2 regions of the Klebsiella sp. PK18 genome follow, and region 2 is predicted to be linked to the other one. Evidence: predicted binding sites of a transcription regulator. Region 2 holds the regulator's gene; the other holds the start of a gene.
What was found. The regulator PurR, encoded in region 2, represses purine synthesis genes. The targets are predictions, from matches to a motif close to CANGCAAACGTTTGCNTG.
Positions count from the first base shown of each region.

Region 1 (7,860 bases), 2.3 Mb from region 2:
GATTGATACGGGCGATCTGCTCTCCGCGCGTCTCGCCGGCATCCTGAATCGCCTTCAGCGCCACCTCTCGATAGTAGTAATAATAGAGATATTCATTGAGGAGCTGATTATCGCAAAGCCGCACCAGCTCCGGGGAGAAGTACTGCATCGCCGTCTTCTGGTACAGTTCCGGGCTGGCGATCAGCCGTTCGGTTACCTCTTCCCCGCGTACGGTGAAGTGGGTAAACCATGAGAAATGGTTCAGCCCATAGCATTCCACGCTGAGGTCGCGTTCTTCACAACCAAGGATCGCCGGCAGTTCACGAATCAGCTCGGAGGGAGCATCGCAGATCCCATAGACCCGGCGCTTAAAACCGGACTTGACGATCGCTTCCGTCACCAGGCCTGACGGGTTGGTAAAGTTAAACAGAATAGCGTCTTCGGCGGCATGTTCTTCGATCAGCCGGCAATAGCGAAGGATCGCCGGGATCGAACGCATGGCCATCGCGAAACCGCCGGCGCCGGTGGTCTCCTGGCCGAGGGTGTTATGCTGTAGCGCAATGCGTTCGTCGCGAATGCGGCTTTCGTCACCGCCAACCCGTAGGGTGGTAATGATATAGTTGGCATCCTGCAGCGCTGCGATCGGGTCGGTAGTGGTACTAAACTGAATATCCGGGCGAATAGTATTAAATACATAGCGGGCAATTTCGCCAAATATCGCCAGATTATCAGCAGAGTTATCGAGAAAAACCACTTCTGTTAAACCAATGCGGTGAGCGTTATAGGCCAGAGATTTCGCTAAAAATGCAGAGCGAACGCCGCCCCCGCCTAATACGGTTAATTTCATACAAACTCCTCATTAATTTTCTGCTAACCAGTTATCAACCCGGGAACGTACCTGTCCCACTTTGACGCCATAAATAACCTGAACTTCATTACGATTTCGTACGACGCCGTTGGCGCCGGTATTTTTTAATTGCGCGTCATCAACCCGCGCCATATCGCGCACGGCCACGCGCAGACGAGTAAAACAATTATCGACGGAGAGAATATTCTCCTTGCCCCCGAGGCCGCGGATAATGTCATCGGTGACCGACTGCGGTTGCGCGACTTTCTGGCGGTACTCTGCTTTGCTGTAAAGCTTCACGTTCTCGTCATCTTCCCGGCCCGGCGTTTTCAGGTTCAGCTTCACCACCAGGGTGCGGAAAATCACGTAGTAAACGGCGAACTGGCCGATACCAATAAGGACATAGCCCGGCCAGCGCGTTAAGGAGACCGGCAGCGGCAGGTTATAGATCAGAAACTCGATCAGGCCCGATGCTCCCCAGGGACGTACGGTGAAAATGTCGCAAATGGCCTGCGAGGCGGCGGTTAACGTCGCGTGGATCACCCACAGCAGCGGCGAGACAAACAAGAAGGTGAACTCGATCGGTTCGGTGATACCGGTCAGCATCGAGGTGATGATCGCCGGCAGCAGAATCGCCTTCGCCATCACTTTCTTCTCCGGTTTCGCGGTGTGGTAGAACGCCAGCGAGGCGCCCGCCAGGCCAAAGATAGTGGTCATCCCTTGCTGCGAAAAACGTAATGCGTCGTTCATGACCGGCGTCAGGTCGGGGTGGCGCATATAAGCGAGGAAAATGGCCTGGGTCCCGGAGACCACCTGACCGTCCACGTTCAGGGTGCCGCCAATCTGGGTGAGCTGGAAGGGGGACCAGACGAAATGGTGCAGGCCGGTGGGGATAAGGAATTTTTCAAAGAAACCATAGACAAAGACCCCGGCGACCCCGGCATTTTTCATAAAACCGGTGAGGGCGGAGATGCCGTGGGTCATAAAGGGCCAAATCCAGGTAAAGGCGATGGCGTAGAAGATAACCACCGGCGTCATCGCCACCAGCGTCAGCTTGGCGCCGCCGTACATCGACAGCGCGCCAGGCAGCTCAATGGCAGAGACTTTATTGTGCACCCACGCAATCGTGCAGCCGAGAATAATGCCCAGGAAAACGCCCATATCCACCACCACAAAGCCCAGCAGCTGGGTTTGCCCGGTGCCATAATATTCACCGTTAATTTTTTCGGCGAGTCCGTGGGTGTGTTCCAGCCAGGAGTGGTTGGCGCCAAGAAACATAATGAAGCACATCACTGCAACCAGCGCGACTTCGGTTTTTTTATCCTTTGCCAGGCCATAGCTAATGCCGACGCAAAATAATAAGCCGAGGTTGCCAAATAAAGGCCAAAAGGTGTCGCCGAGCATTTGCCCAAGCTGATGTAAGAAACTGGTTTCAGCAATTAATGTCGGATTAGTTAATACTGAACTGAGGGCCAGAATTAAGCCAATGACCGGCAAGAACAATACGGCGCCGATCATGGCCCGGGAGAATTTTTGCATATTCTCCAGAATACGCTGACGTATTTCAGGCATGATTGATCCTTTTATATTTTTGTAGGTACAGGGAGCGGTTTTTTATCGACTTCCAGTAATTTGGTTATAGCAATTCTGATATTTGAAAGGAACCAGTTGCGCTAAATAGGTACAGATAGCCGCGTATTGCACACAGGTTTCAGGACTCGCACCCTAACCCCCTCCCTGAAAGGGAGAGGGAGTGGCCAGAGCGGAGTTTGTCGGAAAGCATGCCCTCTCACCGTGAGGAGAGGGCCAGATAAGGGGGATTTTACTGCGGCGCGGCGGGGGCGGGGCTGACCTCGCCGTTGCGCATCGTTTGCGCCACCTGCTGTTTCTCCATATTCACGGCGCTGAGCTGCCCGTTAACCGTCGGTTTGAGCGGGACATCGGCCCGCACGCTGCCGCTGGCGGTCAGCTGGAGATTGCCGTCCCCGTTAATGGGAAGCGAAGGCCAGCCCCAGGCCTGCAGAATACCCAGCGGTACGCCGCGGCCGTTCAGGCTGAGATTAACCTGGCGCTGGGGTAGCTGCGATACCGCTGCGGTGGCCTGCAGAATGCCGCGCGCGGTGAAGGCGCTAAGCTCATTGATATTGACCGTCGACGCCGTCGCGCTCAGCTTGAGTGACGGGCGGCGCACGTCGATCCGGTTAAAAGTCGCCGCCGCGGCGTTCAGCGTCGCGCTGCCGTTCCATACTCCCCAGCTGCCGTTTTTCACCAGCTGTAGCTCGCCGCCATAGCCATCGAGGGCGGTAATTTGCCACGGGAAGGCAGGATCCACATCGATGATCAGGTTACGGCTGGCGCTGAATTTTTTCAGCGTCAGGCTTTGCAGCCAGGCCGGCATTGGCTCCATCCACAGCTGTTTCCAGTTCGCCGGCAGCGTGTACTCCAGTCCGGCGAAGGCGGTGTCGTCGAGCACCAGCGCGTTACCAGCGCGCAGCCAGTTGCCGGAGGTGCGCACCATGCCGCCCTCCCAGCGCGAGGAGAACTGGCGCAGCGCAATACCCTGGGGAGAGAATTCAGCATTCAAAATCGGGTCGAAGAAGTGCAGCGAGCCGTAGATAAATTCGCTGGCGTTCATCGACAGCGTGCCGTCCTGGCTCTGCCAGCCGCCGTGGCTGAGCGTCAGGTTGCGCAGGCTCAGGTCGAGGTCGGTTACCGCCCAGTCCGGCCCCTGCAGGCGGGCGTCGGTGATATCCAGGCGGCCAATCTGCAGAGAGGGGACCGTGGTTAACGGCGCGAAAAAGTCGGCCAGCGAGGCGGGGCTCTGCAGTCGAATCTCATTGAGCTGGAGGTTATCCACCAGCCAGCTGCCGTCGGCGCTGCGTTTCGCATTGCCGGTTAAGGTGCCGCGGGCGACATCGGCGCCGAGGGTGGAGAGGGTCACTTCGCCCTGATCAATCCTGCCCTGAATCAGAACGTTGCTGGCTTCGACGCCATTGAGCGTCATCGAGCCCGCACTCATCTGGATCTGCGCCGTTTTCCCCAGCACATTGCCCGCTTCCGGCGTCCATGGGCTGACGCCGCCGGTGACGCGCTGCGCGCTGAGCGCCCAGCCGGTTTCCGGGCTGTTGAAAGCCATATTGCGCAACATCAGCCGGTCGGCAGCGAACGGCAGGTCGGCAGAGTGGGGTGACAGATTCAGAGTGCCGTCGTTAAGGACTATCTCATCCGCATGCAGCGGATCGCTAAACTGGCGGGTGCTGAAGCCAATATCGACCGTTTTTGCCACCAGGGTGGCCGGCTTGCCTTCCCGGCCAAAGGTGACGTTTTGCAACTGCACATGAAGAGGGGAGGAGAAATCGTGTTCCATCGCATCGAAGGAGACCTGCCAGCCGGTGCCATTGCTGAGCCAGGCGCTGGCCTGGCGGGCGCCCCAGTGGGTTTGCAGCAGGAACCACGCGCCAACAATGACGAGCAGCAGAGCGACTAGCAGCCAGAGAATCAGCTTTCCAAGAAATTTCATGGTCTTCCATTCTGTGAGATGCACATCACCGTGTTATGCCCGATTTAGGCGCACTTCTCAAGGCGGGCGTGGTTTATTTCCGTGATGAGGCAGGTCGTGGAGAGCGTCCCGGCCGATAGCACGACCGGGAGCGCGTCAGATCAGGCTTTTTCTGGCGGGAAAATTAAATTCAGAACAATCGCTGTGATACCACCGGCGGCAATCCCCGAAGAGAGCAGGTTTTTCAGCCAGTCTGGGGCGAACTGCAGGATCAACGGCTGCTGCGACACGCCGAGGCCCACTGCCAGCGACAGGGCGATAATCAGGATCGCCCGACGGTTCAGCGGCTCACGGGAGACGATGCGCACGCCGGACGCGGCAATGGTGCCGAACATCACCAGCGTGGCGCCGCCGAGCACCGGCTCAGGGATGTGCTGCACGAAGCCGCTCACCGCCGGGAACAGGCCGAGGACGATCAGCATCAGGGCGACCACAAAGCCGACGTAGCGGCTGGCGACGCCGGTCAGCTGGATCACGCCGTTGTTCTGGCCGAAGCAGGAGTTAGGGAAGGTGTTGAAGACCGCGGAAACAAAGGAGTTGAGGCCGTTAGCCAGCACACCGCCTTTCAGGCGTTTCATATACAGCGGGCCGGAAACCGGCTGTTCGGAGACGTCTGAGGTGGCGGTGATATCGCCGATGGTTTCCAGGGAGGTGATCATAAACACCAGCATCAGCGGCAGTAGCAGGCTCCAGTCGATACCGAGACCATAGTAGAGCGGCGTCGGCACGGTGATGAGGCTGCTGTTGGTCGGGGCGGTATTGGCCGGCAGCATATCGAGGAACCATGCCGCCAGATAGCCCGCCGCCATGGCGATCACCAGCGAAGCGATGCGCAGGTACGGGTTGCGCTGGCGGTTGAGGATGATAATCAGCGCCAGCACGATGCCCGCCAGCAGCAGATTCTTCGGCGCGCCGAAGGTGTGGTCGGCCATCGCCGCGTAGCCGCCGCCGATGGAAGTCAGTCCGACCTGAATCAGCGACAGGCCGATAATCATTACCACCACGCCGGAGACCAGCGGGGTAATGATGCGGCGCGCCAGGTGCAGGACGCGGGAGAGCACCATTTCCGTGCAGCTGGCCAGCATCAGGGTGCCGAACAGGGCAGCCATCATGGTGGGGACGTCGGCGCCGCCGGTTTTCAGCGCAGTACCGCCCATGATCAGCGGGGCGACAAAGTTAAAGCTGGTGCCCTGAATGGAGAGCAATCCGGAGCCGACGGGACCCCAGGCTTTGATCTGAATAATAGAGGCGACACCGGAAGCGAACAGCGACATGCTGATGATATGTTGGGTATCTTGCGCCGGGAGACCGAGAGCCTGGCAGATTAACAGCGCTGGAGTGATCACCGCGACAAACATCGCCAGCAGGTGCTGGAAGGCGGCGAACAGGGTTTGCGGTAGCGGTGGGCGATCTTCGAGGCGGTAGATTAATTCGCTAGCTGATTTATGCGCAACCGGTTGCGCATTTTCTGACTCTGCGGTGTTAACGGACATCACAAGCAATCCCAAGGTGGCAAAGCGGGAATTTTATCGGACTGTAGACCAAAAGCAAACGTTTGCCAGCATTTGGTCATAAAAATTTATGCCGTGAATATGCGCAACGAGGTTATTAACATTTTGTATGCTAAATCGCATCATTAAGGATACAAAATATCTTTTTCTGTCATTTTTTCCGCCGTTCTGCGTAAAATCCCCTTCTGACTCCTCATGATGAGAAGCTAAAGACACCAGGAATTACGTCGCGTGTGAATGGATCATGCGCCCATAAGGAGCTTTTTATGTTTCACCTCGATACCTTATCGACGCTCGTTGCCGCAACGCTTGTGCTATTGCTCGGCAGAAAACTCGTGCAAACCGTTCCCTTCCTCAAGAAATACACCATTCCTGAACCTGTTGCCGGCGGTTTGCTGGTGGCGCTGGCGCTGCTGGTGCTGAAGAAAAGCATGGATATCGAAATTGATTTCGATATGAGTCTGAAAGACCCGCTGATGCTGGCGTTCTTCGCCACCATCGGTCTTAACGCCAACCTCGCCAGCCTGCGGGCCGGCGGCAAGGTGCTGGGCACTTTCCTGATCGTGGTGGTTGGCCTGCTGCTGCTGCAGAATGCCCTCGGTATCGGCATGGCGACGCTGCTGGGGCTGGATCCGCTGATGGGCCTGCTGGCCGGGTCGATTACCTTATCCGGCGGCCACGGCACCGGGGCGGCGTGGAGCAAGCTGTTCGTTGAACGCTACGGTTTTGCCAACGCCACCGAAGTGGCGATGGCCTGCGCGACTTTCGGCCTGGTGCTGGGCGGCCTGATCGGCGGTCCGGTGGCTCGCTACCTGGTGAAGCACTCTTCCTCTCCGGACGGCACACCGGACGATCAGGTGGCGCCAACCGCCTTTGAAAAACCGGACGTGGGGCGGGTGATCACCTCGCTGGTGCTGATCGAAAGTATCGCCCTGATTGCCATCTGTCTGACGGTAGGCAAGGTGGTTGCGCAACTGCTGGCGGGCAGTGTCTTCGAGCTGCCGACTTTCGTCTGCGTGCTATTTATCGGTGTGATCCTTAGCAACAGCCTGGCGCTGGCGGGGTTGTACCGGGTGTTCGATAGGGCGGTATCGGTGCTGGGCAACGTCAGCCTGTCGCTGTTCCTCGCCATGGCGCTGATGAGCCTCAAGCTGTGGGAGCTGGCCTCGCTGGCGCTGCCGATGATTATTATCCTGGCGGTGCAGGCGCTGGCGATGGCGCTGTATGCGGTGTTCGTTACCTACCGGATGATGGGCAAGAATTACGATGCCGCGGTGCTGGCGGCGGGCCACTGCGGGTTTGGTCTGGGCGCAACGCCGACGGCGATTGCTAATATGCAGGCGATTACCGACCGCTTTGGCCCGTCACATATGGCCTTCCTGGTGGTGCCGATGGTGGGCGCGTTCTTTATCGACATCGTCAACGCACTGGTGATTAAGCTATACCTGCTGCTGCCGATGTTTGGCTGATAAAAAACCCGGAAGCGGTGCTGCGCACCTGTCCGGGCTACAAGATCGTGCTGTTTGGGGTTTTGTAGCCCGGCTAAGGCGTTTACGCCGCAAGCCGGGAATACCTCCACAATCTTACGCTTCGTCGTGCTCTTCCCACGCTAACGCGCGTTTCACCGCTTTCTTCCAGCCGCTGTAACGATAGTTACGCTCAGTGGTTTCAATCCCCGGGCGGAATTCGCGCTCAATCACCGCTTTCTCCTGCAGCTCGTCCAGATTCTGCCAGAAACCGACCGCCAGACCCGCCAGATAGGCTGCGCCCAGCGCCGTCACTTCGCGTACTTCCGGACGCTCGACACGGGTGCCGAGGATATCGGACTGGAACTGCATCAGGAAGTTGTTAGCCACCGCGCCGCCGTCCACGCGCAGGGCGTGCAGACGAATGCCAGAGTCTGCCTGCATCGCCTCCAGCACATCGCGGGTCTGATAGGCGATGGACTCCAGCGTCGCACGGAT
Region 1 is NZ_CM173493.1:84,068-91,927, forward strand. It holds gene AC3EMD_RS00425 (family 4 glycosyl hydrolase) at 1-826, opposite strand, end outside; gene AC3EMD_RS00430 (PTS transporter subunit EIIC) at 839-2,398, opposite strand; gene AC3EMD_RS00435 (AsmA family protein) at 2,649-4,346, opposite strand; gene AC3EMD_RS00440 (nucleobase:cation symporter-2 family protein) at 4,487-5,878, opposite strand; gene gltS (sodium/glutamate symporter) at 6,163-7,365, shown strand; gene glpK (glycerol kinase GlpK) at 7,480-7,860, opposite strand, start outside.
Region 1: a site for PurR is predicted at 5,930-5,947, ahead of AC3EMD_RS00440 (nucleobase:cation symporter-2 family protein). Genes of this name have one in related genera too.

Region 2 (7,860 bases):
CGACTTCCAGGAAGTCGCTTTTTTACGGATGGCGGGAATTACTCCGCTTTCGGCTCGTCGGTGTGGTACTTCGCCGCCGTCTCTTTGATCAGCTGCTGCAGTTCACCGCGCTGGTACATTTCGATGACGATATCGCAGCCGCCCACCAGTTCACCGTCTACCCACAGCTGCGGGAAAGTCGGCCAGTTGGCGTATTTAGGCAGCTCGGCGCGGATATCCGGGTTCTGCAGGATATCAACGTAAGCAAAACGTTCGCCACAGGCGGACAGCGCCTGAACGGCCTGGGCAGAGAAACCGCAGCTTGGCAGCTTCGGCGACCCTTTCATGTACAACAGGATCGGGTTTTCAGCGATTTGGCGTTGGATCTTTTCTAAAGTCGAGCTCATTGTCGTGCTTCCTTAAACTTCTTTCTACGGCAGTAACTTGTCATTGTAGCGTCCTGTAGGCAGGACGGATAATAACATTTTTTTCACTATTCATATTTTATCTTCTGTTGCGCGAAGTTGCCTTAAAAATATCATTTTGCCGTCGCAGGCGGGCGCTCATTGCGCATTTTCTGTGCGAGACGGTCAATGTCTGACGCGTTTTCTTGCAATCGTTAACCAATCGACATTTTTGATACAAAAGAATATTAACTTTCCGGGTTTTTATGCTTTAGAATCATTCCGGTTTGTCATTCATCGTCAGGCATTTGTACATGTCTGTAATTAATCAGGGGATTGCTCAGTGGCGCGGCTAAACAAAATCGCGATATCGCTCTGTGCATTACTGTTCACATCTATCTCATTCACGCCACTGGCTCAGGCGTCAGGGCATACGCACGCCTCCGCTTCGCCAAAGGCGTTGCCCGCGAAAAGTGGCTCAGAGCGCAAGAAAAAAGCTACCAGTCAAAAAAGTAAAACCACCGCTAAAACCACCAGTAAAAAGTCCTCGAGCACCCGGCTCCCTTCCCGCACTACCGCAGCAAGCCAAACCGCACTTCATCGTCAGGCCGCCGGCGCGACGAAAAAATGCGTGCTGCGTAAAGGTTATAAAAAGCAGTGCGCGAAAACGGTCGCCGCCAGCGCCGAGCCGACCCTGGCGCTGAACAGCGTCAAAAGCAAATGCGTGGTGCGTAAGGGCTATAAAAAACGCTGTAAACCTGAGGCCAGCGATGCGAATTTAACGATCGCCGACGCCCATAAAGTCCGGGTGCAGAAAGCGCAAAGTACCGCCATGAACAAATTGATGGGCCAGTTGGGTAAACCCTATCGCTGGGGCGGCACCTCGCCACGTACCGGCTTTGACTGCAGCGGACTGGTTTATTACGCCTATAAGGACCTGGTCAAAATTCACATCCCGCGTACGGCTAATGAAATGTACCACCTGCGCGATGCGCGTCCGGTGGATCGTGATGAACTGCAGAGCGGCGATTTGGTCTTCTTCCGCACCCGCGGACGCGGTACTGCCGATCACGTTGGCGTCTACGTCGGCAACGGGAAATTTATTCAGTCACCACGCACAGGTCGTGATATACAAATCACCTCCCTGAGCGAGGATTACTGGGTTCGCCATTATGTTGGCGCTCGTCGCGTCATGACGCCGAAAACCATTCGCTGATCCTGGTCTGCCGCTACGGCGGCAGACCGCCTCACCTGCGCGTCTTTCCCTTCTACCGTCAAAGGATACTGCATATTCATCTCCTTGCCCGGCGCTTCCCGACGATAGCGGGTGGGCGACATACCAAAGTGACGGTGAAAGGTCCGGCAGAAAGCGGCCTGTCCGTCGTATCCCAGGCACTGAGAAATACTCTGTATCGACGCTTGCGTCTGCGTTAAATAGATTGTCGCAATGGTCATTTTTCGCCGACTGACGTAGTTCGCCAGCGTGCAGCCGGTCACCATGGCGAACTGCCGCTGGAAATACCAGTGCGAATAACCGGACTTTTTCGCAATCGTGCTGACCGGCAGGGTGTCTAAAATATGGGCTTCGATCCAGTCAACGATCCCCTGTACAACCGGGATCATCTTCGGGCTCACCACCTCACCTGTTTTTGCCATCGTAGCCATCCTGTGGGAAATTCATGTCGGTGGTCATATTTGTCATACAAATAGCAAAATAGACAATGAATTATTGGCATAGCGGCGATTGCCTGGGCGCATATTTTTATTAACAATCTGATTTTAAATGAATATTTATCCTCAACGAGGATGCATGGCTGCGATCGTCAGAGAAAAAGCAGAAGACGTTAAACCTTCCCTGCGAGAGTCGGAAAAGCGCAGACGGCGTCTCCGTAAACATTTTTGCAACATCTGCGAGCGGTTTGACGCCTCGTCCCGTAGAAAACGGTTAAGCCTTCATCAGTTGCGCCTGCGGCAATAGCCTTTATCGTTGTAAGGCTTTTCACTGCTTGCGGCAAATGTTAACATTCTCAATACAATAACAGCCCGTGACGCGACAGCGCCGGGTGGCCAGAACACGATTCTGATGAAAACCTCATCTTGTCAATGTGAGAAAAACAAAAAGTTATAAGGAGAGTAGCAATGTCGTTTGAATTACCTGCATTACCATATGCAAAAGACGCCCTGGCGCCGCACATTTCCGCAGAAACCCTGGAATATCACTACGGTAAACACCACCAGGCGTATGTCACTAACCTCAACAACCTGATCAAAGGCACTGCGTTCGAAGGCAAATCTCTCGAAGAGATCGTCCGCACTTCTGAAGGCGGCGTATTCAACAACGCAGCCCAGGTCTGGAACCACACCTTCTACTGGAACTGCCTGGCGCCGAACGCCGGCGGCGAACCGGAAGGCGAGTTAGCGGCCGCGATTGCCAAATCCTTCGGCAGCTTTGCGGATTTTAAAGCCAAATTTACCGATGCCGCAGCGAAAAACTTCGGCGCGGGCTGGACCTGGCTGGTCAAAAATGCCGACGGCAGCCTGGCTATCGTCTCCACCAGCAACGCCGGTACCCCGCTGACCACCGACGCGAAGCCGCTGCTGACCGTTGACGTCTGGGAACACGCCTACTACATCGACTACCGCAATGCCCGTCCAAGCTACCTGGACCATTTCTGGGCGCTGGTTAACTGGAAGTTTGTTGCGGCCAACCTGGCGGCATAAACGACAAACCGCAGCAGGGTCTCCCCGGCTGCGGTTTTTTTTAGCCCTTCCCTACACTCGCGTTACTGGCTGGCAAAGGCCTCTTCCGGCTGCGCTCGTCCGCTGAACCAGACCAGCAGCAGCGCCAGACCGGCGATAATCGCCCCCATCACCGGCACAAACGCATAGCCCAGTCCGCCAGAGATCACCGCCCCACCGGCGGCGGCGCCCAGCGCGTTGCCGAGGTTGAACGCGCCGATATTCACCGAAGAAGAGAGCCCCGGCGCTTCATGCGCCACGCGCATGACCCGCATCTGCAGCGGCGGAACCACCGCAAAGGTGGCTGCGCCCCAGACAATCATGCTGATGGCCGCTCCGGCCTGGGATTGCGCCAGCAGCGGGATCGCCAACATGATCGCCATCAGCAGCAGCAGAAAGCCTTTCAGCGTGCCAGAGACCGACCGGTCGGCGAATTTGCCGCCCAGATAGTTGCCCAGCGAAAAACCAACGCCAATCAGCACCAGCATCGCGGTAATAAACAGCGATGAAGCGTGGGTCAGCGTATTGAGCACTGGCGAGATATAGGTATACAGCGTAAACATTGCCCCGGCACCGAGCACGGTAGTCAGCAAGGCGGAGAGTACCTGCGGGCGTAGCAGGACTGAAAGCTCTTTTTTGACATCCGGGCGCTCACCGGCGCTGCCCTTCGGCAGAGAGAACCACAGACTGACCATCGCCAGCAGGCCTAACCCTGCGGTGGCCAGGAAGGACATCCGCCAGCCGATGGTTTCGCCAAGCCAGGTCGCCGCCGGCACACCGCCGATGTTGGCGATGGTGAGCCCCATAAACATCGTGGCTACCGCGCTGGCCTGCTTATGCTTTGGCACGACGCTGGCTGCGACCACTGATCCCAGGCCAAAGAAAGCACCGTGGTTAAGGCTGGTAATAATGCGCGACAGCAGCAAGGTGGTGTAATCCGGCGCAATGGATGACAACAGGTTGCCGACGGTGAAGATCCCCATCAGAAAAATCAGCGCATTGCGCCGCGCGCGATGTGACAACAGCAGGGTCATCAACGGCGCGCCGACCATGACGCCGATGGCATACGCACTGATCAGCATTCCCGCTACCGGTATCGAGACGTCCACACCTTTCGCAATCACCGGCAGCAATCCCATTGGGGAGAACTCGGTGGTACCGATGCCAAAGGCGCCGATCGCCAGCGCAAGTAAAGGAAAGTTGATTTTCATTCAATGACTCCATCAGACCGTCAGAGAGGACGGCGTAACATCAGAAGCCAAAAGCATGACATCAATCACAAAAAAACAAAAGTGAACGAAATGACAAAAGATTTTTGCAGAATTGATAATAATGGCGGGATACGGGGAGGAGGCCGCGCTCCTCCCTCACTGGAACATTAGTGCAGTATGGCGGTCAGGCTGAAAGCAACGATCACGCCGAGGGCAATAACCGTGGTGATCAGCGAAAACTTTAAATTGGTATCCATCATTTTTCCCTCTTGTTATCCCCACACCAAAAGTGAGCTTGCTCATTTTTGCACAAAAAATCGCAAAAATCTTCCGGGATTTAGGGCGATGCACATTTTTGCTCTTCCACTTTGCCCCAAGATCGGACAAAATCCCACGCTAATTTAAAAGCGTATCGGCCATTGACCCCTTCCTGTCGTTCTGTGTCGTTTTCCCGACGTGATGCAATGTTGAAAATTGTATTCAGGGTGTGTGTAGGCAAACGTTTACGTATCGATGATCAGGCGATCAGGTCAAGGCATGGAGTGAGATGTAATGGCAACTATTAAAGATGTAGCGAAGCGCGCAAACGTTTCCACTACAACTGTATCACATGTAATTAACAAAACCCGTTTCGTTGCCGAAGAGACGCGCAATGCGGTGTGGGCGGCGATCAAAGAGCTGCACTACTCGCCGAGCGCCGTGGCCCGCAGCCTGAAAGTCAATCATACAAAATCGATTGGTCTGCTGGCGACCAGTAGCGAAGCCGCCTATTTTGCTGAAATTATTGAGTCTGTTGAAAAGAGCTGCTTCCAGAAGGGCTACACCCTGATCCTCGGCAACGCATGGAACGATCCGGAAAAACAGCGCGCCTATTTGTCGATGATGGCGCAGAAGCGTGTCGACGGTCTGCTGGTGATGTGTTCCGAATATCCGGATTCGGTATTGAGCATGCTGGAAGAGTATCGCCATATCCCGATGGTGGTGATGGACTGGGGCGAAGCAAAAGCCGACTTCACCGATGCGGTGATCGATAACGCCTTCCAGGGCGGCTATATCGCCGGACGCTACCTGATTGAACGTGGCCATCGTGAAATCGGCGTGATCCCGGGTCCGCTGGAGCGCAACACCGGCGCAGGCCGCCTGGCCGGCTTTATGCAGGCGATGAAAGAGGCGCATATCAGCGTGCCGGAAAACTGGATTGTGCAGGGCGACTTCGAGCCGGAGTCCGGCTACCGCGCTATGCAGCAGATCTTAAGCCAGCAGCACCGTCCGACGGCGGTGTTCTGCGGCGGCGATATCATGGCGATGGGCGCTATCTGCGCGGCGGATGAAATGGGGCTGCGGGTGCCGCAGGACATTTCGCTGATCGGTTATGATAATGTGCGTAACGCCCGCTATTTCAGCCCGGCGTTAACCACCATTCATCAGCCGAAAGATTCCCTGGGCGAAGCCGCATTTAACATGCTGTTGGATCGTATCGTTAATAAGCGCGAAGAGTCACAGTCTATCGAAGTGCATCCTCGTCTGGTCGAACGCCGCTCCGTGGCGGATGGCCCGTTTGTCGATTATCGCCGCTAAGACGTTTGCGGGCGCATATTATTCCGGCGCCCGCAGCCATTCCCGATTCAGCGTGTCGCTGTCCCCCAGATAGTCGAGCATCCAGTTCAGCGCCGGTGAGGCATCACTCTGCTGCCAGGTCAGACAGCAGGCGGCATCCGGGAACGGATTCTCCAGCGCCAGCGCGGTCCACACGCCGCGATCTACCCATGGTCGGGCGAAATGGCTCGGCACCATGCCGACGCAGAGGCCCGCCGACAGACAGGTGGCCGACGATTCCCAGTCGGGGACCACCACCCTCTTCTGGTTATCCAGCAGCCAGGTTGTTCGTTTGGGCAGTGAACGTGACGTATCCTCCCGCACCAGCGACGGCCAGTTACGCAGGACATCATCGCTCAGGGGTCCCTCCATCTTCGCCAGCGGGTGATCGCTCGCCACCACGCAGTCCCAGCTCAGCATCCCCATATCGCGAAACGCATAGCGGCCCCCGACCGGAATAGATCGCGTTGCGCCAATCGCCAGTTCTACACGGCCGTCGGCCAGCGCATCCCATACGCCGTTGAACACTTCCTGGAAAACGATGAGCTCGACGTCGGGAAAATGGCGATAGAAATCGACGATCATCTGGCGCATCCGCGCCGGTTTCACAATATCATCCACCGCGATCGACAGCTGCCCGCGCCAGCCGTTGGCGATTTGCTGGCACTGCTGGCGGGTGATCTGCATTTTTTTGATAACAGAGCGCCCTTCCTGTAAGAACCAGACCCCTGCGGGCGTCAGCTCCACATCACGATGGCGGCGCTCAAACAAGGGAACGGCCAGCCACTCTTCAAGCTGACGCACGGTATAGCTGATGGCGGAGGGCACCCGGTGCAGCTCCTGCGCGGCCGCGCTGAAGCTGCCGTTGCGGGCTACGGCATCAACCACTTCCAGAGAGTATTCAGACCACATTTTCTGCCTGCAAAATTTTTGAATGCATGTGACAAATATTAGCGTTTCACAAGCCACAATGCACTCCCTACACTCTGCGGCATCGTACCTGTACTCCAAAAATGAGAACGTTATGTCACAACCTGGGAAAGGATTTTTAGTCTGGCTGGCCGGCCTGAGCGTGCTGGGCTTTCTGGCCACCGATATGTACCTGCCGGCGTTTGCCGCCATGCAGCAGGATCTCAATACCTCCGCTGCCTCCATCAGCGCCAGCCTGAGCCTGTTCCTCGCCGGCTTCGCGCTGGGGCAGCTGTTCTGGGGGCCGCTGTCGGACCGCTATGGGCGCAAACCGGTGCTGTTGAGCGGCCTGGCAATTTTCGCGGCCGGCTGTCTGGGGATGCTGTGGGTGCACAACGCTACCCTGATGCTGGCGCTGCGCTTTTTGCAGGCGATTGGCGTCTGTGCCGCGGCCGTTACCTGGCAGGCGATGGTCACCGATTACTATCCTGCCCAGCGCACGAACCGCATCTTCGCCACCATTATGCCGCTGGTAGGACTGTCGCCAGCGCTGGCCCCGCTGCTGGGTAGCTGGCTACTGGTGCACTTCGAGTGGCAAGCCATCTTCGCCACCCTGTTTGCCATTACTCTGCTGCTGATGCTGCCTGCCCTGCGCCTGAAGGCAGCCGCAAAGTCGGTAGCAGTGACACAGCAGAAGATCACCTTTCTCGCGCTGCTGCGCTCCCGGGAATACAGCGGCAACGTCCTGATCTACGCCGCCTGCTCCGCCAGCTTCTTCGCCTGGCTTACCGGTTCACCTTTTATCCTGCACGAAATGGGCTATGGCCCAACCGCTATCGGCCTGAGCTATATCCCACAGACCATCGCCTTTCTGGTGGGCGGCTATGGTTGTCGCGCACTGCTACAAAAATGGTCAGGACAACAGATGCTGCCGTGGCTGCTGGTGGTCTTCGCCGTCAGCGTTGCCGCCACCTGGCTGGTCGGCCTGCAAACGCATGCCTCGCTGGTGGCGTTAATGATCC
Region 2 is NZ_CM173493.1:2,349,137-2,356,996, reverse strand. It holds gene AC3EMD_RS11465 (Grx4 family monothiol glutaredoxin) at 39-386, opposite strand; gene AC3EMD_RS11460 (C40 family peptidase) at 727-1,599, shown strand; gene AC3EMD_RS11455 (helix-turn-helix domain-containing protein) at 1,554-2,039, opposite strand; gene sodB (superoxide dismutase [Fe]) at 2,523-3,104, shown strand; gene AC3EMD_RS11445 (MFS transporter) at 3,167-4,333, opposite strand; gene cydH (cytochrome bd-I oxidase subunit CydH) at 4,501-4,593, opposite strand; gene purR (HTH-type transcriptional repressor PurR) at 4,886-5,911, shown strand; gene punR (DNA-binding transcriptional activator PunR) at 5,930-6,841, opposite strand; gene punC (purine nucleoside transporter PunC) at 6,954-7,860, shown strand, end outside.